Regions from separate parts of the Agromyces chromiiresistens genome, predicted to be linked through region 1. Evidence: predicted binding sites of a transcription regulator. Region 1 holds the regulator's gene; the other holds the start of a gene.
What was found. The regulator HrcA, encoded in region 1, represses chaperone genes, less so after heat shock. The targets are predictions, from matches to a motif close to TTNGCACTCGNNNNNNNCGAGTGCNAA.

Region 1 (3,404 bases):
GCGCTCGCCCGTGCGGATGCGCGCGACGGTAACGGCGTGCCGCGCCTCGTCGCCCGTGAGCCGCACCTCCGCGCCCGGGGCGAGCGCGCCGAGGTCGAGGGACTCGTCGAGGTACAGGCTGCTCATCTGCGGACTCCGCTCAGCCGAGGAACCGGTCGCGGAGCCGGGCGAACAGCCCCTGCTGGAAGTGGCTGAGCTCGGGCTCGGGCGACCGCTTCGACGCCGCGAACTGCGAGATCAGATCGCGCTCCTTCGACGACAGCTTCGTCGGCGTGACGACCTGCACGCCGATCTTGAGGTCGCCGCGGCCGTTGCCGCGGAGCTTGGTGACCCCGCGGTCCTTCACGGTCAGGATCTCGCCGCTCTGCGTGCCGGCCTTCACCTCGAGCTCGACGTCGCCGTCGAGACCGGGGATCGTCGCGTCCGTTCCGAGGATGGCGTCGGTCATCGCGACCTCGAGGGTCGCGAGCAGGTCGTCGCCGTTGCGGCTGAACACCTCGTGGTTCTTGACCTTGATCTCGAGGTAGAGGTCGCCGTTCGGTCCACCGGCGGGGCCGGCCTCGCCGGAGCCCGGCATCTGCAGGCGAACACCCGTGTCGACGCCCGCAGGGATGTCGACCGGCACCGTACGACGTGCGCGCACGCGCCCCTGGCCCTGGCAGGTGATGCAGGGCGTGGCGATGATCGTGCCGTAGCCGCGGCAGGTGCCGCACGGGCTCGAGGTCATCACGTTGCCGAGGAGCGAGCGCACCTGGCGCTGGATCTGGCCGCTGCCGTGGCAGATGTCGCACGTGACGGGCGAGGTGCCCGGCTGGCAGCACGACCCCTGGCAGGTCTCGCAGCGCACGGCCGTGTCGACCTCGATGTCGCGATGGGTGCCGAAGATCACCTCGTCGAGGCCGACCTCGACGCGGATCAGGGCGTCCTGGCCGCGCTCACGACGCGACCGCGGGCCACGGCTCTGCTGGCCGGCACCGAAGAACGTCTCGAAGATGTCGCCGAAGCCGCCGAAGTTCTGGCCGCCGAAGCCGCCCTGGCCGCCGCCGAGGTCGTACTGCTGGCGCTGCTTGGGGTCGCTCAGCACGTCGTACGCGTGGGTCACCTCTTTGAAGCGCTCGGATGCCTCGGCGCCCGGGTTCACGTCGGGGTGGAGTTCTCGCGCGAGGCGGCGGTACGCCTTCTTGATCTCGTCGGGGGTGGCGTCGCGGGAGACGCCGAGGACCTCGTAGTGGTCGGCCACGGAGGGCTTGTCCTTTCGGTTGCGCCGGTCGGTTCGGACGGCGGCTGGTCAGTTCTCGCCGAGCGTGCGGGAGAGGTATCGGGCGACGGCGCGGACGGCCGCCATGCTGTTCGAATAGTCCATTCGGGTCGGCCCGACGACGCCGAGGCGCGAGATGTCGCGCCCGGGGATCTCGAACGCACTCGACACGATCGACGTCTCGCCGAGACCGAACGAGGCGTTCTCTCGGCCGATGCGAACGGCGACGGCGTGCTCGTCGGTCGCCATCTCGCCGAAGAGCCTGAGCAGCACGACCTGTTCCTCGATCGCCTCGATCACCCCGAGGATCGACCCGGCGAAGTCCTGTTCGGTGCGCACGAGGTTCGCGGCACCCGCGACGACCAGCCGGTCGCTGCGCTGCTGGCGTGCCTGGTCGGCGAGCGTCGCGGCGAGCGTGTGCAGCACCGCGGCGTGGCGCCGGTCGACGACGTCGAGCTCGCCCGACAGCAGCTCCGAGGCATCCGTCATCGTGGTGCCCGCGACGAGCTCGTTGAGGCGGTGCCGGAGCGACGCGAGCGTCTCGTCGTCGACCGGTTCGGCGAGTTCGGCGAGCCGCTGCTCGACCTGGCCGGAGTCGGCGATGAGGATGCAGAGCACGCGGGAGGGTGCGAGCGCGACGAGCTCGACGTGACGCACCCGTGCACTCGAGAAGCTCGGGTACTGCACGACCGCGAGCTGCTTCGTGAGCTGGGAGATGAGGCGAACGGTGCGGGCGAGCAGTTCGTCGAGGTCGCTCGACTCGCCGAGGAAGGTCTCGATCGCCTGTCGCTGCGCCGAGCTCAGCGGACGCACGTCGGTGAGCTGGTCGACGAAGACGCGATAGCCCTTGTCGGTCGGAATGCGGCCCGACGACGTGTGCGGCGCCGCGATCAGCTCCTCCTCTTCGAGGAGTGCCATGTCGTTGCGGATGGTCGCGGCCGAGACGCCGAAGGCGTGGCGTTCGACGATCGTCTTCGAGCCGACGGGTTCGCGCGAGGCGACATAGTCCTGCACGATCGCGCGGAGCACCGCGAGACTGCGTTCGGAGACCATGGCCCTCGCTTCCTCTGCACGGCTTGGCACTCGATCGATCGGAGTGCCAATCATATCGCGACATCCCGTGACCCGGCCGTTGCCGCGGTCCCACCGGGGCGCTACCGTATGGATGTTCCGCGCGCCGCCCCCGTTCCCGCGGCCCGCGCCTCCACCCGACCGTTCCCGCCCCCGAAAGGCATGCCCATGAGCGACTCCGCACCGCCGCCCCCCGCCCCCGAGCCGCAGCCGGCCGCCCCCCTCGCACACGACCAGGACGTGCTCTGGGGCTCGCTCGCCCAGCTCGGCGGCATCGTCGGCCCGCTGCCCTCGCTCATCATCTGGCTCGTGTTCAAGGACCGCGGCCCGTTCACGAACGTCGAGGCGAAGGAGGGCCTCAACTTCCAGATCACGGCGATCATCGCGTACGTCGCGATCGTGATCGTGAACATGGTGCTGGCCCTCGTGACCTTCGGGTTCTGGGGGTACGTCGGGTGGCTCCTGCCGACCGCGCTCTGGGTGACCGTCGTCGTGTTCTCGATCCTCGCGTACCTCAAGGCGAAGGACGGCGTGCACTACCGGTACCCCTTCGCCATCCGCCTCATCAAGTAGCCGGTTCGACGACGCATTGCCGAGCGCGCCGCGGGAACTCTTCCGCGGCGCGCTCGTCTGTGCCAGCATGACAGCGACCCGCCGCCGCCCGGCGGCCCGATCAAGGAGAGACCATGTCCGAGGGCACCCCGCCACCTCCCCCGCCCGTGAACCCCTACGAGCAGAACCAGCCGCTCAGCCCGTCCGACGAGAAGCTCTGGGCGACGCTGATCCAGATCGGCGGCATCATCTTCGGCGTCCTGCCGTCGCTGATCGGCTACCTCATCCTGAAGGACAAGGGCCCGTTCGTCCGCGGCCACGCGGCGACGGCGCTGAACTTCCAGATCACGCTGCTCATCGCCTATGTCGTCGGCTGGATCACCGCGTTCATCCTGATCGGATTCATCATCCTCGCCGCGGCGTGGATCTGCTCGATCGTCTTCGGCATCATCGCCGCGATCGCGGCGAACAAGGGCGAGCCGTACGTCTACCCGATCGCGATCAAGTTCGTCAACTGAGCTCG
Region 2 (3,404 bases), on a different contig from region 1:
CTCGATGTTGATGCCGAGGTCGGCGGCGTTGATGTCGTTGACCGCGAGCTGGGCAGCCGCGATCTGGGGCGGGCCGAGCACCGCGAGCGTGCCGCTCTGCGGTGCGAGCTGGCCGACCTTCAGGGTCAGGTCGCGCTCGCCGGCCTCGATCGGCTGGGCATCGCCGGTGTCGGCGGGCTTCTCGCTCTCGGTCGACGACGGTGACCCGCCTGAGGTGCACGCGGTGAGCAGGAGGGTGCTGACGCCGACGATGGCGAGACCCGTCCAGGCTGCGCGCGCAGAACGCTTGGCCGAAGCCTTCGCGAAGACGCTCATGTTGCTCCTTGGGACTGAAGGAATTCGTTACACAATCAAGCGTCAGTCCTGACGCCGTTGATTGACAGTATTGCGGGCCCACCGCGGAAACAAGTCACCGCGGTCACAACCCGGTAACACCGGCCGGATCGTTACCGGGTCGACACCTGCGCGGCCTCCGACGCACGGAATCCGCGTCATGCGGCGTCATCCGCTGCGGATTCCGCCGTTCGGGACTCCGGCCGCCGAAGGTCCGCCGAAGTCCGTCAGACGGGCTCGGCGACGATCCGTCGCGCCGCACGGCCGCGACGCACGAGGTCGACGGTGAGCACGGCGAGCGCGACCCAGACGAGGGCGAACCCGATCCACCGCTCGGGCGGCATCGGCTCGCCGAGCACCGCGACGCCGACGATGAACTGGATGAACGGCGCGAAGTACTGGATGAACCCCATGTAGATGAGCGGCAGCCGCCGCGATGCCGCGGCGAACAGCAGCAGCGGCACCGCCGTGACGACGCCGGCGAGCGAGAGCAGCACCGCGTGCCAGGCCCCCTCGGTGCCCATCGTGAGACCTTCGGTCGCGGCGATCCACCACAGCTGCGCGGCAGCGACGGGCGCGAGCCAGAGCGTCTCGAGCGTGAGGCCCGACACGGCGTCGACCCTGGGGCCGACGCGCTTCTTGATGAGCCCGTAGAACCCGAACGAGAACGCGAGCAGCAGCGCGATCCAGGGGAACTGCCCGTGCCCGACCGCGAGCACGACGACCGCGACGATCGAGATGCCGACGGCCACCCACTGCGTCGGGTTGAGGCGCTCGCGCAGCACGAGCACCCCGAGGAAGATCGTCACGATCGGGTTGATGAAGTACCCGAGGGATGCCTCGACGACCTGCTCGTTCACCGCCGCGTAGACGTACGTCTCCCAGTTGACGAAGATCAGGGCGCCCGCCGCGGCCATCGTGAAGAGCACCCGGCGGTTGCGCAGGAGCGCGACGAACTTCGACCATCCGCGGGTGACGGTGATCAGCAGGGCGCAGAAGACGAGCGAGAGCAGGATGCGCCACGCGACGATCTCGACCGACCCGGTGGGCGCGAGCGCGATGAAGTAGATGGGGAGCACGCCCCAGAGCAGGTACGCGGAGATCGCGTAGCCGAGACCCGCTCGGCTGATCGCGCCGTGATCGGCGTGGGCTGAGCGGGAATTCACCGATCCAGCCTACGCCCGGCGGGCGACACCGCCGTTTCGGGGCACCCGTCGGGCCCCAGGAACGCCGAACGGCCCGGATACCGAGGCATCCGGGCCGATCGTGAAGGTTTCGGGTCGCTCAGCGAACGACGACCGCGAGCACGTCGCGGGCCGAGAGCACGAGGAAGTCCTCGCCACCGAACTTGACCTCGGTGCCGCCGTACTTCGAGTAGATGACCTTGTCGCCGACCGCGACGTCGAGCGGAACGCGGTTGCCGTTGTCGTCGATGCGACCGGGACCGACGGCGACGACCTCGCCCTCCTGCGGCTTCTCCTTCGCAGTGTCGGGGATGACGAGACCCGACGCGGTGGTCTGCTCGGCCTCGACCTGCTTGATGACGATGCGATCCTCGAGCGGCTTGATGGAAACCGACACGGTTACCCCTTTTCTAGACGAATGCCGTCTTTTGACGAAAGACTGGTTAGCAGCCTCGGAGCGAGAGTGCTAAGCCGAGTCTAGGCGCGTTCTGGCACTCGTGCAACGTGAGTGCCAGCGCCGTTCACGCGCGGCGAACACGAGCGACCGACGCGGCCGTGCGGGCCGCTCGTCCGGTGCTAGCGTTGCCGGGTGGAACGCTCCGACCTCGTCGAACTCCTCTCCCCCGAAGGCCTGCGCCTGCTCGACGAGCTGCCCGAGTGGGACTCGAAGGCCGACATCGTGAAGACCGTGGCCGAGCTGCGCCGGAGGGGCTACGCCGCCGGCCTCGTCGCGGCCGTGCTCAGCCAGTCGAAGCTGCGCGCGAAGGCTGCCGCGAAGTTCGGGCCGTTCGCCGCGCGCATGCTGTTCACCGAGCCCGGTCTCGAGCAGGCCACCCGGCTCCAGGTCGCCGCCCTCCACGCTGGTCGCTTCTCGCGCGCGGGCGTCCGCCACGTCGCCGACCTCGGCTGCGGCATCGGCGGCGACGCTTTGGCCATGGCCGCGATCGACCTCGAGGTCACCGCGGCCGAGGCCGACGAGGTCACCGCGGCGATCGCCGCCTACAACCTCACCCCGTTCCCCCAGGCGCGCGTCCTCCACGCTCGTGCCGAGGACGTCGCGCTGGGCGGCATCGACGGCGCCTGGCTCGATCCGGCGCGGCGCACCACGGCGGGCGGCACCACGACCCGCATCGCGGATGCCTCGGCGTACTCGCCGAGCCTGGACTTCGCCTTCGGGCTCGCCGAGCGGATGCCCGTCGGCGTGAAGCTGGGCCCGGGCACCGATCGCGACGTGATCCCCGCCGGTGCCGAGGCGCAGTGGGTCTCGGTCGACGGCGACGTCGTCGAGCTCGCCGTCTGGCTCGGCGTGCTCGCCCGACCGGGCGTCGGGCGATCTGCGCTCGTCATCCGCGGCGATGCCGCACACGAACTCGCCGCAGCGGCCGACAGCGAGGACGCCCCCGACGGCCCGCTCGGCGACTATCTCTACGAACCCGACGGTGCGGTCATCCGCGCACGGCTCATCGGCGATCTCGCGCGCGAGCACGGCGCCTGGATGCTGAGCCCGGGCATCGCGTACCTCACGGCCGACACGGCGTTCGACTCTCCGTTCGCCAGGGGCTTCCGCGTGATCGAACGGCTGCCGGCCGACGAGCGGGGCCTGCGCCAGTCGCTGCAGTCGCGCGGCGTCGGCACCGTCGAGATCAAGAAGCGCGGTGTCGACGTCGATCCGGCGACGCTGCGCACGCGGTTGAAGCTGCGCGGAACGGAACGGGCGACGATCGTGCTCACCCGCGAGCAGGGCCGGCACGTCGCGCTGCTCGTCGAACGGCTCGAACCCGCCGTCTGAGGCGCGCCCCGCGCAGGAGGACGGGTCTCGACACCCGTCGCGACGCTCAGACCGGCAGGGCGCCGAAGACGATCGCGTAGTAGCCGATCCAGACCGCG

Region 2: groES (co-chaperone GroES) is a predicted target of HrcA. The motif match lies at 2,006-2,032, and genes of this name have one in related genera.

What each region holds. Positions count from the first base shown of each region.
Region 1 covers NZ_JARFNL010000003.1:223,607-227,010, forward strand. Annotated here, with positions in the region: gene PX701_RS06960 (16S rRNA (uracil(1498)-N(3))-methyltransferase) at 1-126, opposite strand, end outside; gene dnaJ (molecular chaperone DnaJ) at 140-1,240, opposite strand; gene hrcA (heat-inducible transcriptional repressor HrcA) at 1,289-2,311, opposite strand; gene PX701_RS06975 (DUF4870 domain-containing protein) at 2,498-2,902, shown strand; gene PX701_RS06980 (DUF4870 domain-containing protein) at 3,016-3,399, shown strand.
Region 2 covers NZ_JARFNL010000001.1:751,799-755,202, reverse strand. Annotated here, with positions in the region: gene PX701_RS03395 (ABC transporter substrate-binding protein) at 1-315, opposite strand, end outside; gene rarD (EamA family transporter RarD) at 561-1,499, opposite strand; gene groES (co-chaperone GroES) at 1,618-1,914, opposite strand; gene PX701_RS03380 (class I SAM-dependent methyltransferase) at 2,107-3,306, shown strand; gene PX701_RS03375 (DUF4190 domain-containing protein) at 3,353-3,404, opposite strand, start outside.